DNA from 3 places in the Halalkalibacter lacteus genome. Region 3 is predicted to be linked to each of the others. Evidence: riboswitches for the same ligand, from Rfam matches in the RefSeq annotation. Region 3 holds a riboswitch; each other region holds the start of a gene.
The links. Region 3 has a riboswitch for cobalamin ahead of SAZ04_RS04620 (hypothetical protein). Riboswitches for the same ligand answer to the same signal wherever they lie in the genome.
Positions count from the first base shown of each region.

Region 1: linked by a shared signal. The riboswitch ahead of SAZ04_RS02410 ((2Fe-2S) ferredoxin domain-containing protein) and the one ahead of SAZ04_RS04620 (hypothetical protein) in region 3 are both predicted to bind cobalamin.
Region 2: linked by a shared signal. The riboswitch ahead of metE (5-methyltetrahydropteroyltriglutamate--homocysteine S-methyltransferase) and the one ahead of SAZ04_RS04620 (hypothetical protein) in region 3 are both predicted to bind cobalamin.

Region 1 covers NZ_JAWRVL010000002.1:197,852-203,738, forward strand. The annotation lists gene SAZ04_RS02400 ((2Fe-2S) ferredoxin domain-containing protein) at 1-104, shown strand, start outside; gene SAZ04_RS02405 (GTP-binding protein) at 202-1,383, opposite strand; cobalamin riboswitch at 1,727-1,909, shown strand; cobalamin riboswitch at 2,078-2,261, shown strand; gene SAZ04_RS02410 ((2Fe-2S) ferredoxin domain-containing protein) at 2,413-2,796, shown strand; gene cobJ (precorrin-3B C(17)-methyltransferase) at 3,015-4,655, shown strand; gene SAZ04_RS02420 (sirohydrochlorin chelatase) at 4,677-5,516, shown strand; gene cobK (precorrin-6A reductase) at 5,513-5,887, shown strand, end outside.
Region 2 covers NZ_JAWRVL010000026.1:6,176-12,062, forward strand. The annotation lists gene SAZ04_RS16730 (spore germination protein) at 1-363, opposite strand, end outside; gene SAZ04_RS16735 (VanW family protein) at 538-1,455, opposite strand; gene SAZ04_RS16740 (cob(I)yrinic acid a,c-diamide adenosyltransferase) at 1,646-2,230, opposite strand; cobalamin riboswitch at 2,510-2,697, shown strand; gene metE (5-methyltetrahydropteroyltriglutamate--homocysteine S-methyltransferase) at 2,812-5,100, shown strand; gene SAZ04_RS16750 (hypothetical protein) at 5,118-5,294, shown strand; gene SAZ04_RS16755 (ATP-binding protein) at 5,361-5,887, opposite strand, start outside.
Region 3 covers NZ_JAWRVL010000004.1:134,527-140,413, forward strand. The annotation lists gene SAZ04_RS04610 (DEAD/DEAH box helicase) at 1-1,922, opposite strand, end outside; partial or broken gene SAZ04_RS23340 (ATP-binding cassette domain-containing protein) at 2,010-2,405, opposite strand; gene SAZ04_RS04615 (ABC transporter ATP-binding protein) at 2,441-3,100, opposite strand; gene SAZ04_RS04620 (hypothetical protein) at 3,129-3,335, opposite strand; cobalamin riboswitch at 3,568-3,760, opposite strand; gene SAZ04_RS04625 (GTP cyclohydrolase II) at 4,051-4,770, opposite strand; gene hemB (porphobilinogen synthase) at 4,890-5,887, shown strand, end outside.

The DNA.
Region 1 (5,887 bases), on a different contig from region 3:
TAAGTCATTCATTTAATGGGAGATGCTTTGAACTAAGTGAAGGAACGATGAAAGGTGTTGAAAAAGACAGGGAAATAGTAAAGAAAGTTTCAAAAAAGTTATAATTCTTTTATAGAAATCTATAAACAGTAAGGCTGTTGAGATCAATTGATATCAACAGCCTTTTTTCAACATTCACATAAAAGATTTATACGATTTTTTTTAAGCTTCAACATATTGTGGAAGTGGATCGGGAATCTTAGTCCAATCTGAAGTCATCTCACTATCTGTTAATACACATTGATCAAGGGAACCTCTAACTTGTTCATGATTCATATCAATACCGATTAGGACTAATTCTGTCATTCGATCACCGAATTCTGGGTCCCATTTTGCTTGTAGCTCAGGCTCCTCAAGGAGTGCTTTCTGTCTTTCTTCTTCAGAATACGCTGCAACCCACTCTCCGGCACCTTGAATGGTAACGATAGACCCTGACTGTGAAATCAATCCAGCCATCTGATTTCTGGAAGCGACCCAAATGAACCCTTTCGCTCGTACAACATCAACAGGCCAATTTTCCAGCCAGTTCATTAGACGCTCTGGGTGAAATGGTTTTCTACTTCGATAAACAAATGAAGAGACACCGTATTCCTCCGTTTCTGGTTTGTGCTCTTCATTTAATTCCTTAATCCATCCAGCAGACTGACTCACTTTATCAAAGTCGAATTTGCCTGTATGTAAAATAGAAGACAATTCTACCTTAGAGAATGATGTAGGAATAATATTTGCGTCTGCATTTAATTTCCTCATGAAGTTCAGTAATTCATTTTTATCAACTTCTTGTAACATTTCAACTTTATTAAGAATAATCACATCGGCAAATTCAATCTGATCAACGAGAAGGTCTGAAATTTCACGCGTATCAGATTCATCTGTACCTTCTTTACGATCAAGTAATGATTCACCTGATGCATAATCATCCCAAAAACGATTCGCATCAACAACGGTCACCATTGTGTCTAGCTTACACTTTTTCGTTAAATCTACACCAATTTCTTCATCAATATACGTAAATGTTTGGGCGACTGGTACAGGCTCACTAATGCCCGACGATTCAATCACGATATAATCGATATCTCCTGCATCAACTATTCGCTCGACTTCTTGCATTAAGTCCTCACGAAGAGTACAGCAAATACAGCCATTTTGAAGCTCTACTAGTTTTTCCTCCGTTCTCGAAAATCCATTGTCTTTAACAAGCTTAGCATCAATGTTCACTTCACTCATATCATTTACGATAACAGCGACTTTCAACCCTTCACGATTCGTTAAGATGTGGTTTAATAAAGTGGTTTTACCGGAACCTAAATAACCACTTAGTACAGTAACAGGTACTTTTTTCATTAAATAAATCCTCCTTTTAAACTCTTACACATGCGATCATGTATAAATATTAATGTAAGTGAAAATTCCATTTACACGTGGTTTTAAATAGTAATTGTTACGATTTAAATTTTATCTTTCTTTTGTCACTTTGTAAATAGAAGGATTTATTTTATGAAATAAAAGGTTTTTTTTAGTACTTGTACAAAATATATACTTGCTAAATATACTGAAGAGTAGTTTAATAGACAGTGAATATAAACTACTCTTTTTATTTAGGTAGCAGGGAATACAGTTACAGTCTAATGTCCTGCTACTGTATATATCGAAATAATTTATAAAACCATTTAGAAAAATGATTTTAAAAAAATGCAATAACAAAGGTGCATAGCTCTAGTTATGCTTAAAAGGGAAGTACGGTGCAAATCCGTCACGGTCCCGCCACTGTAATGGGGAATTTCATTGTATAAAGTCACTGAGTATATCGGGAAGACGCAATGAAATGATGAACCTAAGTCAGGAGACCTGCCTTTGTTTGAAATTGCTTCAATACCTACGGGTCATAGGTAGAGAAGTGTAGAATAGATGCTACTTATGTTTGTATGCCATTTATTTTGCACCTCTATCTATAGATAGAGGTGCATTTTTATTTAAAAGAGGAAAAGCCGTATCCACGCTACTGTAAATGTAATAGAAAGCCAGAACTATAATTTAAGTTAAGAATCCAAACAAAGGTGCATAACCACTGGTTATGTTTAAAAGGGAAGCACGGTGTAAATCCGTCACGGTCCCGCCACTGTAATGGGGAATTTCATTGTATAAAGTCACTGAGTATATCGGGAAGACGCATTGAAATGATGAACCTAAGTCAGGAAACCTGCCTTTGTTTGAAATTGCTTCAATACCTACGGGTCATAGGTAGAGAAATGTAGAATAGATGCTACGTAAACTTGTATGCCATTTATCTGCACCTCTATCTATTGATAGAGGTGTATTTTTATTTTCAACTTTCATCAATAAATTCTGGAAGTAAATAAGGAGGAATAGATTATGACTACTTGGAATTTAACGGGTACAAAAAAACATGTTCTGATTTGTAATGGATCTAGCTGTATGAGGAAGGATGGGGAAGAAATTACTATAGCTATTCGAGAAGAAATAAAGAACCTTGAATTAGATCAGCAAATTCATACATCGCGGACAAGATGTAATGGTCGTTGTAAGGATGCGTGTGTTGTTATTGTTTACCCTGAGGGAAATTGGTACTCAGCTACTTCAACAGAAATCGGGCGTTCTATTATTAAAAGCCATCTAGATCCGTCAGTTGACTTACAAGAATTTTTAATTTATGACTTTGAAAATAGTGAAATGCTAGCTAAGAATACGACTGCTAGAATTAAGGGCGTTTCGAAAGTGGCAAAGACAAAGGTATAGGTTGTTCTTGTTTATTGAGCTAAGAGTGTGGATTCAAAAAGGTGATGCAATGGCTCCGCTCGCTGTGCGCATGCTATGGAGAAACTCACTCATAGCATGCTTAAGGTGAGAGATACTTCTCTCACCATATACAGCGACTACGCTCATTGCTTCGATGTTGTTCAAAAAGGTAAAAACCAACCCTTTTGAACAACATCTTATAAAAGGAGGTATGCATAATGCTTGGAAAATTACTTGTTATCGGCTTTGGACCTGGTAGTTTTGATCATATGACGAACAGGGCACAAACAGCAATCCAAGAAAGTGATTACATCATTGGCTATAAAACATACGTTGATTTGGTACAAGATTTATTAACGAATCAAGAAATTATTAGTACGGGTATGTCTGAAGAGGTGAGTCGTGCGCAGGCGGCCGTTCGTCTCGCTGAAGAAGGGAAAACAGTTGCTGTTATTTCAAGTGGTGATGCTGGTGTTTATGGGATGGCAGGACTGGTTTATGAGGTGTTAATGGAACAAGGCTGGACAGAAGCAACTGGGGTAAGTGTCGAGGTGATTCCAGGTGTATCTGCCAGTAACTCGTGCGCATCCTTACTAGGAGCACCGATTATGCACGATGCATGTACGATTAGTTTAAGTGACCACTTAACTCCATGGGATCTTATTGCAAAACGAATTGAAGCAGCCGCACAAGCTGACTTTGTTATTAGTTTATATAATCCAAAAAGTGGTCGGAGAACGAGACAGATTCAAGAGGCTCAAAGAATTCTACTTGAGTATCGTTCACCGAAAACACCAGTTGGTCTTGTGAAAAGTGCTTATCGTGAGCGCGAACATATTGTCATTACAGACCTTGAAAACATGCTGAACTATGATATTGGGATGTTAACGACGGTTGTTATCGGAAATTCATCTACCGTTCTCTATGATAATAAAATGATCACACCAAGGGGGTATCAACGGAAGTATACGTTACATACAACGGAACAGCGATTAAAGCCGCATGAACGATTACGACACGAAAATGAACCTTGGGCGTTGCACGAAGGAAAAAATGATATGGACCTCGCAAAGGATCAAACGGCTGCCACAGCAGTTGAAACGGTTGTTCCTAAGAAGACGTCTCTAGAACTTGCCCAAGAGGCGCTTAGTAAAGTAAAAGGTATGTCCAGTCAAATACAAGAAACGAAGACCGTAAATAACCCTGTTGTCTCTATTTTTGAACTGGCTGTTAGTACGGGTGTTGCTAACAAGCAATTCACTCCGAAACAAATGTTGGCTCTTGCTGAAGTTGTTGGTGACGAAGGAACGATGGAATATACGCCGCACCATCAAATTCATCTTCGAATTCCTACAGCTACTCCAGAGATCATTACGGAGAAATTAAAAAGCGCCGGGTTTATCCTTGAACCTCTTGGTGATGTTTTTCAATTAAAAGCGTGTGATTTCTGTGACGGTGAAAAAAAGGATTCAATTCCATATGCAGAAGAATTACATCAAAACTTAAGTGGTCTTGAACTACCAAAAGAGTTGAAGGTTGGATTCAATGGCTGTGGCATGGCTTGTTATGGAGCGGTTAATGACGATATCGGTATTATATTTCGGAAAGGAAAGTTTGATTTGTTTTTAGGGGCAAAAACGGTTGGTCGAACAGCTCATGCTGGTCAGCCAGTGGCAGAGGGCATTGAGCCAGATCAAATTGTTGAACTCATTGAAAAAATTATATATGAGTACAAAGAGAAAGGTCATCCGAACGAACGATTCTTTAAGTACTTTAAACGAGTAGGAAGTATTCAGGACTATACATACAAGGATATGACACCGAAGATTGAAATTGAACCAGCTCCGTGTGGGGACTAAATGAAGATAGGGGAGAATTATATGAAAGCTGTTTTACTAGTTGGTCATGGAAGTAGAGATCCTGAAGGAAATGAGCAAGTAAGGCAAATGATCAAAGGATTAGAGCCGAAATTAGACTCTATCCTTCTTATTGAAACCTGTTTTCTGGAATTTGAGAAACCAACGATAGAACAAGGTATTCAAGCATGTGTGGAAAAGGGAGCAGTGAGCGTCCATGTTATTCCACTAATGTTATTAGCAGCTGGTCACTCCAAAATTCATATCCCAGCAGCTATTGATGAAGCAAGAGAGAAATATCCTTTAGTTCGGTTTTCTTATGGGAGGCCGTTTGGAATCCATGAGGAAACGATCGAAATTTGCAAAAGTCGTTTAGAAGAAGTTGGTGAGAATACAAACGAAAAAGACCCCGATACAGCTGTTCTTTTGCTGGGTCGTGGCGGTAGTGACCCTGATGCAAATAGTGACCTTTATAAAATCACTCGTTTATTATGGGAAAAGCTAAATTATAAGTTAGTGGAACCAGCTTTTATGGGGGTGACTGATCCACTCATTAAAGAGGGAGTAGAGCGCTGTATCAAACTAGGTGCGAAGAAAATTGTCATTCTACCGTACTTCTTATTTACTGGTATTTTAATTAAGCGCCTAGAAACAATGATTGAAGATTTTGAACGAGAGAACCCGGAAATTGAATTCAAGCTAGCAGGTTACTTTGGATTCCACACTAGGTTACAAACAATTATTCAAGACCGAATTGAGGAAACATTACAAGGTGACGTGAAAATGAATTGTGACATATGTCAGTATCGTATTGAAGCAATGGAACATATTGATCATCACCACCATGAGGTTCAAAAACTATGATTCTATTTTTAGCAGGAACAAGTGATGCCAGAGCGTTGGCTATTACGATTAAAGAAGCTGGGCATAAGCTGCTAACTACTGTTGTTACAGAAAATGCTGCGATTGAATTACGTAAGGCGGAACTCGATGTTTATGTAGGGCGCCTCACAAGTGAAGACTTTGTCCGAGTCATTAAAGAACAGGGTTTTCAGGCGGTGGTTGATGCGAGTCACCCATTTGCAGAAGAAGCTAGTAAAAATGCTCTTTTAGGAGCGAGAGCAGCGAACGTTCCATACATTCGATACGAACGAGAATCGCAATCCTACGAAGATAAAGGAATAACGATGGTCGAGAGCTACGCCCAGGCTGCTGAAAAAGCATTTGAAAAAAAA
Region 2 (5,887 bases), on a different contig from region 3:
CATACTTGATTCTATAATTGCACATTTTGATGGATCTTTTCCTTCGTAAACAGCTACAAACCCTTGCAATACTTTCTCACGCAAATCTTTTGGAGATTTAATGATTTCCTTATCTTGTATTGATACTTCAGTAAGCAATGATTCTAAGGTTTTGCAATCAGACTTAGTTAAGGATGGAAGAATGTCACGATTTAAACGATCGGTATCGATAAGTGTTTGAAAATAAGCGATCTTAAACATTCGTTCATCTGTTTTAAAGGTATAGATAACGAAATCAGTGGACTGTTGAAACTGTAGAAAGACGTCTCTTAAGGTTTCTTTTCGATTATCAATCATTTTTTTCATTAACCATCTACCAATCAATAGAATCACCTCCAAACCAATCTTTGTCTTTTTTTAGTATGAAATGGTTTCTATGGAATTATGCGAAGGATATTTAATATAGTCTGCTTGGAAGGTTGTTTTAAAAAAAGTTGAACAACTTCTAGAAATAAAAAAACAAGAAAATAAGGTAAGCCTTACATTCTTGTTCCATGCTTATTGATGTGTATGAACTGACACTTTGATTTCTCCACGCTCCACATTTACCTGTGATTGAAGTAAAACTGGATACGAATGAGGATTACTAAATCGAAAATCCGGACTTCCCCATGATACGGTCGCATCTCTTCCAGCAGGTACATAACCAACCTCTTTTGAATGTGTGTAGCGTTCAACCATTTCTAACCCTGCTTGATCAACCGCATTAAATAGTGTTGAAGATGTTTGGCAGATTCCCCCACCGATTCCCATAACAAATTCTTTATTCACTATTTCTTTCGCTTCTTGATATCCTCGTTCTCTTGTCCGCTCTCCAACAGTTTGATTAAATGAAAATGAATCCCCCGGACCAAGAACGATACCTGATATTGCCTCTGCTGATAATTTCACATTTACCGATCTACCAGTAACAGCCGGATTAAAATAAGTCTTAAATTCCCCAATAATCTTCTGATCAATTCCAATCAAATCTTCCTCCGTAACGGAAGGTTCGGTTACATAGACGGGTAAAACAAATTCCTTCGTTCCCACCTCAAGTATTTGCAGTTGGTCAACAAGCTCTTGCTCAGATAAAACAACTCGCACTTTTCCCGGAATCACGTTTCCATCCGAAGTAATCCGTGGATTTTGCATCGGAGTATCTATTTGACTCGCCAAATCATTTGCTAATTGGTTCAGTTTCTCTTCATCCAGAGATTGCTCTACAAAATAACCAAAATCATTTAAAAGAATGTCATGAACTAAATCATTAAATTCATCTTTCAAATCAACTTTCCAATAAACAGGTGCTTTCCAATTCGTCTCCGTTTGAAAATAAGAAGAGTGAACAGCAACTGGTTTCAACTCTTCTGCTGACAGATCGTTACTACATGCAACAAGTAAAAAAAGAACACAAAAAAACAAACTCTTTTTCATATATTGTTTCCCCCTCAAAACAGCCCACACATTTATCAATATATGAAAAGACATTTGAATCATTCCAGACAATCCATGCTTTTTTCAAATAAAATCCATACCAAAAACCTGCTACTTAGTTGACTACAATTTAAACATTTCATTTCAAAAAAAAAAACCACACAATATAGTTGCGTGGTTTCTTAATCATCTATTTCGTTCGCTTTCCACCTTTAAATACGATCGCACTTCTTTCATATTCCACATCTTTCACTTTTAGACGATGGTTTACCACTCGTGCAATCGCAAAAAAATAATCGGAAAGACGATTTAAATATTTTAAAACAATTGGGTTCGTCTCATCAACTTCACGATGTAGCCTTGTCACATAACGTTCCGCACGTCTTGTAACCGTTCGGCACACATGAAGAGTTGATGCTTGCAAAGACCCACCTGGTAAGATAAAGCGCTCTAATTCTGGCGCTTCTTGAATGTAGACATCAATTCGCTCCTCGAGAAAATCAATCATCTCTTGTTTTGCCTTATACGGATGTTTTTCAGATGCCTTCATCATAGCTAAATCACCACCACAATCGAACAGTTCATGCTGAATTTTCACAAGTTCCTCCTTTATATCAGGAAAAATCGCATCATCTAACTGAGCTACGACCTGGCCAACAAAAGAATTAAGTTCATCCGTTGTCCCATAAGCAACCACTCTTGTATCATCTTTATCCAATCTCCCACCTATAACACTTGTCTTTCCCTCATCACCTGTACGTGTATATAACTTCATAACGTTCCCCCTACTATATTTGTTTAGAATTGATTTTGTGTTCAATCACATTAAAAAACAAATGATTCAAGATAGAAATTCTAAATAAATACTGCATAATCTTGAAAACATTTCATAGTCTTTATTTCATTTTTGTATTTTTCAGTATACATGAAAAACAAATCTATGACAGTATTTTTTTAAAATGGTCATCGTCTTACTAGATTGGCAAAGGGAAATTTTCAAAATAGAATAAAACTATTGACATAGCCCATCACTCTACGCTAGAGTTTAAAACAATCTCATATGTTGGAAATTGGTACTTTAAATATTTATTTAAAGTTTAAAAGGGAATTCGGTGTAAATCCGGAGCGGTCCCGCCACTGTAATAGAGGAGTTATCGTGACCTGTGTCACTGGCAAAAGCCGGGAAGACCACGATAATGATGATACTAAAGCCAGGAGACCTGCCTATTTCAACAACACTGCTTTACCTACGGGAGATAGGGAGGTGTTAACAATACTTCATTGATTATTCTATGGATATCGTTACCCTTTTTCTGGTAATGATGTCTTTTTTTGTTACAAAAAAATTTGGAGGTTATGACATTGAACGTAATTAAAACTAGTAATCTTGGCTATCCTCGCATTGGCGAGAAACGCGAATGGAAGAAAACACTTGAAGCTTATTGGGCTTCAACAATTTCAGAAAAAACCTTTTATAAGCAAATGAAAAAGTATCGACTCCATTATTTACAAACACAAATTGATAAAAAAGTTGATCTTATTCCAGTTGGTGATTTTTCATTTTACGATCATGTACTTGATACGGCAACGATGTTTGGATTCGTTCCAGATCGCTTTTCTTATTCAGATGGTCCGGTATCTCTATCAACATATTTTTCAATGGCTCGGGGAAGTAAGGATACCCCTGCTTGCGAAATGACAAAATGGTTTGATACAAACTATCACTTTATCGTTCCTGAATTGGAAGAACGGAAACCTGCCTTGGTTTGGAATAAACCACTTGAAGCATTTTTAGAAGCAAAACATGAGTTAAACATCATTGGAAAACCCGTCATCATCGGTCCTTTCACCTTTTTAAAGCTATCAAAAGGATACGAAGAACAAAAATTTGAAAGTCAGTTGAAAAACTTAGCGCAAGTCTATATTCAATTACTCCTTGAATTAGCTGACGCTGGAGCTCCAATTGTTCAAATCGATGAGCCTTATCTTGTAATGGATCTTTCAACTGAAGAAATGACGCTATTCTCAAACCTTTATAATGAAATTACAAAACAAGTACCACATCTTGATATTATTATTCAAACATATTTCGAAGCAGTTTCTCATTATAAAGAGGTGGTAAACCTACCCGTTAAAGGGATCGGGTTAGACTTTGTCAGTGGCTTAAATGAAAATGTGACAGCAATCAAGAAATATGGATTTCCTAAAGATAAACTGCTTGGTATAGGAATCATTGACGGCCGAAACATTTGGAAATCAAATCTAGAAGAGAATCATCGCTTTTTAACTGAACTGGCAGCTTATGTTCCAATTGAAAACCAAATATTGCAGCCTTCTACTAGCTTGCTGCATGTTCCAGTCAGTCTTGAACATGAAACAGAATTAGAGCCAATTATTAAAAAAGCTTTGGCATTTTGCAAAGAAAAACTTGATGAATTATGCCTGTTAAGAGATGTAACCGTTGATTGTAATGATCAAAACAAGCAATCATTATTAAAATATAAGCAATCATTTGAAGCCTTGGAGAAATCAGAATGGCGAGTGAAGCAGGAACGCCCATTACTACCTACGACTCGACCTTTATCTTTTTCAGATCGATACCATCTACAGCAACAAAAATGGGATTTGCCACTGCTGCCAACAACAACAATAGGGAGCTTTCCACAAACAAAAGAAATTCGTCAAACGCGTTTTAAGTGGAGAAAAGGTGAACTTTCAAATGAAGCATACGAATCACACATTTACTCAGCTATTGAAAAATGGATTCACATTCAAGAAGAGTTGGCACTTGATGTCCTTGTACACGGAGAGTTTGAAAGAAATGATATGGTTGAATTTTTTGGAGAAAAATTAGCAGGATTTACGTTTTCAAAAAATGGCTGGGTTCAATCATATGGTTCTCGTTGTGTGAAGCCTCCTATCATCTTTGGAAATGTATCATTCATAGAACCGATGACATTAAAAGAAACAGCTTATGCACAATCTCTAACAAATAAACCGGTAAAAGGGATGGTAACTGGGCCTGTAACAATTTTAAATTGGTCGTTTGTCCGAAATGACATTTCGAATCAAGAAGTCGCTTTTCAAATTGCAGAGGCCATCTTAAAAGAAGTCCAAGTGCTTGAAGCCAATGGAATTACGATGATTCAAGTAGATGAGCCTGCACTTAGAGAGGGCTTACCTCTAAAAGAAGAAAAACATCAAAACTATCTTACATGGGCTATAGAAGCATTCCGCATGAGTACTTCAGCAGTGAAAGATACAACACAAGTTCATACTCATATGTGTTATAGCGATTTCAACGAGATCATTAATGCGATAAAAGCATTAGATGCTGACGTTATTTCTATTGAGACGTCAAGAAGTCATGCTGAATTGATTCAAGCATTTGAAACAACCGTCTATGACAAAGGCATTGGACTCGGAGTCTATGATATACATAGCCCACGAGTTCCAAAGAATGAAGAGATGCTATCTATTATCGAACGCGCCCTCTCCGTCTTACCAGCTAACCTCTTCTGGGTTAATCCAGACTGCGGACTAAAAACCCGTGGTGAAACAGAAACCGTTGCTGCCTTAAAAAATATGGTCACTGCTGCAAAAGTTGCTCGAACAAAAATTGCAGAAAAACAACTAAGTAACTAAAAGGAGATGGTTTAAGAATGAGATATGAACTTGTCCGCTTCCTGCGAAATACGTGTGATGAAAAAGTAATGAATGCTTTTATCAAGAATATGGATGCAAAAAGTTTAGAGACATTGTTTCATTATCTATCTTTGACCGATATCAAAACGAAAGAGCGCTGGATTGCAATCTATCATAATTTGATCAATAGTTAATGTACAGAAGAACCGAGCTTGTCTTAACAAGGTCTAACCCCGACAAACACTTGTCGGGGTTAGGTTTTAATTATTGAATATACATGGGATAAAAAAGGAAAAAGTTGTTCCCTCATTCATTTTACTGTGCACGGAAATATGCCCACCATGCGAATCGACAATATTCTTCGCAATCGCAAGACCTAATCCAGTTCCTCCACGTCCCCTTGTACGTGCTTTATCAGCTTTATAAAATCGTTCAAATACATACGGTAGATCCCCTTCAGGTATGCCTGACCCCGTATCAATGACGTCAAATCTATAACCTTCGTCATATTGCCTAACAGCTAATATTACCTTTCCATGTTCTTTCGTGTGGCGGATTGCGTTATGGAGTAAGTTGGTAAGTACTTGTTCGATTCGATCAGGATCACATTCGATAACATCCGAATGTTCTATATCAAGCGATAGTTGGATTGCTTGTTCACGGGCTAAGCCTTGAAACTTGCGGACAATGCGTTCAGAAAATGGTTGAACCTCGAGCTCTTCTACATTCAACTCAACATGCCCTGCCTCCATCCTTGCAAGATCCAATAATTCGTTTACTAGCCTTC
Region 3 (5,887 bases):
TTTTTTAAACGATTTAACAGCCGGCGAAATTGCTTTCCATACTTAGCATAACTTCCTTTTTCCTTATCAACCATTTCATCAAGCTGTATCCCTCTATACATCGGAAGCTGTATCACTTCCTTTTGCAGTTGCTTTTGATTAATTTTTAACTCTTCAACCATGTTCTGAATGGTTTGAAATTCTTCAGATTCAAGTGAAACGAACGCACCGCTTGGAAGTCGGTAATATTTTTTCTTTTCAACAACAGATTGCAGAATATTCCTGATCTCTTCCTGCTCAATTCCTGCCATATCAAAGCTTACCTCCAGCCAATTGCCCGAAGAATCTACATCGATATTAGTAACTGGTGCGTGCCTGTCTGGTAAAACTAATGACTTAACGGAATTGGTCAAGAGAATTTCCGCTTTATTCTCAAGGCGCGGGAGAATTTCATATAAAAAATCGAAAATATCTTCTTCACCTTCTACATAAAGTAGTTTTCCATTGAACCTTAAGGAAGTAGATTCGACCACATCCATTATTGACTGTTCTTTCTCTGCATCCCTCATTAAAATAGGACCGCCTTTATCCTGAGCCGTTTGTTCAAATGGATTTATCTTATCTTCACCGTAATGGAATTCCAATGAAGCATGAAGTAGATCATCAATACTGTCGACATATAACTTTGCTTGCAGAGGAAATTTCACAATTTTGTTTGAAACACTTTCAGTAATTTCCACTTTACCGATCTTGTCAATTTTCGGCACAACTTGAGAGATAAACGGTTCAATTTGGTCATTAGTAATTGGCAGTAAAGGGCTATTGGACTTGTCAATTAATTTCTTCAGTTCCTTAATAAGTAATTGCTGTTCATCTGATATTTTATAAAAATTATTATTTAAAATGATATATCCGTATAAGTCCAAATATTTAAAAGTAAGCAGCTCTGTTAAATCCAATTGAAATTCATCTACTCTTCCTTTATCTAATTGAATAGAAAAGGGCAGTTCAGATTGATAGATGTTGATTTGATTAAAAGCTTCACCACCAACCTCCAAGCGAATCGATCTGTTTTCAAGCTTTGTCAGAAGCTCATCCGTAATCATCGGGGGGATACTAAGCGCTCGTTCATCCGATGATCCTGAGCTTCGATAAAAACTAGCTTGGAGTTCCTGGTAGATTTCCCCGTATTTTATTGCATCCTGCAAAAGATTAATAACCTCTTGATCTTCCTCCGTAAACTCTTGTTCTGTTGGATCATAGGTGAAGTTTTTTGTGAAAGGATACTGCACCTGATTTTTAATTACCTTGAGAAATTCCTTTATATTCTTCACAACATAGGTTCGCTTTTGGCCTACCTTCATTTCCAATGATAAAAATTGTTTTGATGAGTAATACGTCTTATTTAATTTAATAATCCATTCTACTAGTAAAGGAGACTTTATGATCCCTGTATCCTGTTCCATTCTCCCATGCGAAAAACTAGAAATGGTTTGAATAAACTGATTAGTAAGCTGCTTTACATAGATGGCTTGTCTTTCTTCCCTTTGTCTTTCTAGTTCCTGTTGACGCAGTTGAAAATTGTCCTGATGTTTTCGTTTCCTATCAAGTAAACTTTGGTTATGAATTTGAGAAGAACTTGTTATAATCGTTCTCCCTTGGTTACTTTCATAAATTTTCAGCATTACCGCTGCAATATGTTTGCAGGGTTCCCAGTATTGATCATATGCAGGACAGTTACATTTTGAAGAAATACCAATCTCATCTTCCTCAATTGTTACATGATAGGACTTTGACCCTCTTACTTTTGCTGCCCAAATATTTCTCACGGGATCATGATATAAATCACTAACACGACCTTCACGATAGTAACCAAGCCCACGACGGTAGACAGCATTCGTAAATATATCTTTTATGTCATCCTTTGTTAATTGATCGATCATAAGGTTACCTCCACTTAAACGTTAAAGGAAATACTATTCATACTTTCCAATTATCTATTATTTTAGACTGTTATACTAGATTTGTAATCAAAGTAATTTAACAATGATTGAAGATAGTTCGACAATATGAACAACTACATCATATTTACTTTTATCTCCGTTAAAATAAAAAAGCCCCTTGAGAGGGACTTGTATTTCTGCATTTTCCTTTGTATCTAATTTGTAAAGCATGTATGGTTCCATTAAACTTGAAAAAATAGTCATACGGGGGTGGAGAATTGAATCTGGGTGTTGAAATATCAATTGAGTTTGCTTTCGTAAAGGGCGCATTTGTTTTTCATTATAGTTCGTAATCTCTTCACCTTGGTAAAAAATTTCCCCTTCATCGATGGGTATCAATTTCAGTAACAGTCGAGACAATGTTGATTTTCCACATCCACTTTCACCAACAATTCCTAATGTCTCACCTTCCTCTACTTTAAAACTAACTTTATCTACTGCCTTATGCTTTTTTAAACCTAGAAAATCGCCACTTTTAAATCATGAGTAATTAATAGTAAGCCAACTCCAGTATCACTAACAATGTTTCGAAATAAAGAAACAACTTCACCTCGCAAAACTGCATCAAGACCTTTTGTAGGCTCATCAGCAATGATAAAATGTGGCTTTCCAGATAAACCGATAGCAGCTAACACACGTTGTTTCATTCCACCACTTATTTGAAATGGACATCTATTAACGATTTCCTTTGGTTGTGGCAACTTTAATTTAGAAAGTAGATTTATAATATATGAATGTTGCTCGTTTCTTTGATATTTATGGTGTAAATAAACAGAATCTTTAATTTGTGAACCGATTTTTAGCACTGGATTCAATGATGTAGTAGGGTTTTGCGGTATAAGGCCTATTTCTCTCCCTCTTATCCTACGAAATTGTCTCTCAGAAAATTCCAGCAAATCTTTATCTTTATAATATATATTTCCAGATACGTTTGCGTTTTGAGGAAGAAGACCTAAAATTGATAGACCTAAAATCGACTTTCCGCTCCCCGTTTCACCAATAATTCCTATAATTTTATTTTTCGTTACATTTAGTGATACACCATCGACCGCTTTTACTCTACCTTCTCTTGTTTGAAAGGAGACGTATACATTATCGATTTTAATAGCTTCTGACATATGTATCCCCTTTCTTATATATTTCTTCTTAGTGGTTCAGTCCGAACGTCAAAGTAATCACGTAATGCATTGCCAATGTAACAGCAATAATACACATTCCAGGCAAAAGAATTAAATGAGGATAACTTCGAAAATAAGGACGTGCATCATTAATCATGAAACCCCAATCAGGAGTTGACGGCTGCAAGCCTAATCCTAAAAAGCTTAATGCTGCTGGATAAAATCGTTCTGCCAATTCTGACAGTAAATAACACGATAATAGGACCAACCATATTAGGAATGATATAATGAATCATTATATACCGTTGCTGAGCACCTAATGAACGGATTCCTTCAATAATAAATAAAAAAAACTCATTCCCGAAAAGAGAAAGAGCATAGAACGGCAATGTATTAGTAACCATAAAATTATGATTTTATTATATATAATCCTGCCATCTCAATTTCTCACCTCCCCGAAGAAATGAAACTTTTTGGAAAAAAAGGCAGGTCTCCTGACTCGTGCTTCTTTTTACTCGGAGCCTTCCCACATAAGCACCGTTAAGCTACTTATACAGTGGTAACCTCATTTCATCCACACTTACAGTTGCGGGGACAGTTCTGGACTTTCACCAGATTCCCTATTTAGTCTAATTAGACACCTTAAATTCCTAAACGTATTAAATTTTTAAAACCTCGAAATTAGTAGAATTTAAACGATTTTTAAATAATTTGATGCTAGCTTAAAAGTCATAAAAATTCAACAATCTGGACCTAAACTAAAAAGGAACGTACTCTCATATGAGATATACGTTCCATATTATGGAATAAAAATGCAAAAAGACAACATATTCATTTGAAAATGATTTAAAATAAGATTGTAGTATTGAAGAGAAACAAGTGAAAAGCTATCATATGAAATCTCTTATTCTTTAATTCTGTGTAATAGTTAGACCCTCAATTTTTATTCCTTAAGTAACTAAATGCCCTGATTTATTTATTTTTGTAGTTAAATACCTTTCATTATAAGAATTTGTACTGCACCACACTGGGATACGCTCTTTGATTTTGATACCTTTACTCTCAAGCTGGCTCCTCTTATCAGGATTATTTGTAATAATGGATATAGGAAGTTTTCTTAAATGTTTCAAAACAATTGCAGCTTCATCATAAATACGTAAATCGTCTTCGAAGCCAAGAGCTAGATTTGCTTCTACTGTATCTAAACCATTTTCTTGCAATAAATAGGCCATAGCTTTGTTGAATAAGCCGATCCCTCTACCCTCTTGGTCAGCTAAGTAAAATATAGCTCCTGTACCTTTCTCCGTAATTATGCTTTTTGCTTCTTTAAATTGTTCACCGCAATCACAACGTTTACTCCCAAACACATCACCTGTATGACAAATACTATGAAAACGAACATTTGCATCTTCTGCATTAGAAAATTCACCATAAGTTAAAACCGAGGAATGTTGTTGGTGTGCTAATGGCACACTTTTAATCCTATCTAATAACTCCTTAACACTTTCAATATCATTTTCAATATTGATCCATGTAAACCAAGAAAAAGTATAAATCTTACCATGCACATCAAGCGGCATTTTTACAGGACCAATTAGTGCAATCTTTTTATTATCTTGTTTAATTAAGTTAATCTTTGATTCTAATAATCTAAACGTATTTACATCCATTTCTCTACATCCTTTACTCTATGAATTGAATTTCTACATAAACTTCTTTATAATTCAAATCGTAATAATTACGATTTATAACTCTTTATTATAACTCTTTTGAAATGTGGTGCAAAGAAATGAACTCTATTAATTTTAAACGACATCGACGTCTACGCTCATCTGGGACTATGCGGGATTTAGTTAGGGAGACAACATTAACAGTAGATGACCTCATTTATCCTCTATTCGTACATGAGGGTAAAGAAATAAAAAAAGAAGTTCCTTCCATGCCAGGTGTCTATCAACTATCATTGGACTATCTCGATGAAGAAATTGAAATAATAAAATTGCTAAATATCAAAGCAATTTTATTATTTGGAATTCCACAATATAAAGACCAACATGCTACCTCAGCTTATGATGAGAATGGAATTGTTCAACAAGCAATCAAAAAAATAAAAAGTATTGATAAAAACCTACTTGTCATAACCGATACTTGTATTTGTCATTATCAATCAGAAGGACATTGTGGAATTCCACAAAACGGAAAAATTCTAAATGACTTCTCCCTCGAAATTCATGCCAAAGTTGCATTATCTCAAGTAAAAGCAGGAGCAGATGTCGTTGCACCTTCTAGTATGATGGATGGATTTGTATCTGTAATTCGAAATACTTTGGATGAAAATGGTTATCATGATATTCCAATTATGTCCTATGGGGTAAAATATGCATCTAGTTTTTACGGACCATTTCGTGACGCAGCAAATAGTTCCCCTCAATTTGGTGATCGAAGAACGTATCAAATGGATCCCGCTAATCGACTTGAAGCCTTTCGAGAAGCTAAAGCTGATATTGAAGAAGGAGCAGACTTTTTAATTATTAAACCTGGAATTTCATATCTTGATATTCTACGTGATATGAGAAATACATTTCCCGTCCCCTTGATTGCCTATCAAGTAAGTGGAGAATATTCTATGATTAAAGCAGCGGCAGAAAAAGAATGGATTAACGAACAAGAAGTTGTTCTAGAAAGTATGCTGAGTATGAAGCGTGCAGGGGCTGATATGATGGTTACCTATTACGCAAAAGATATCGCTACATGGTTGAGTAGGCATGATCATGACAATAAACGAAA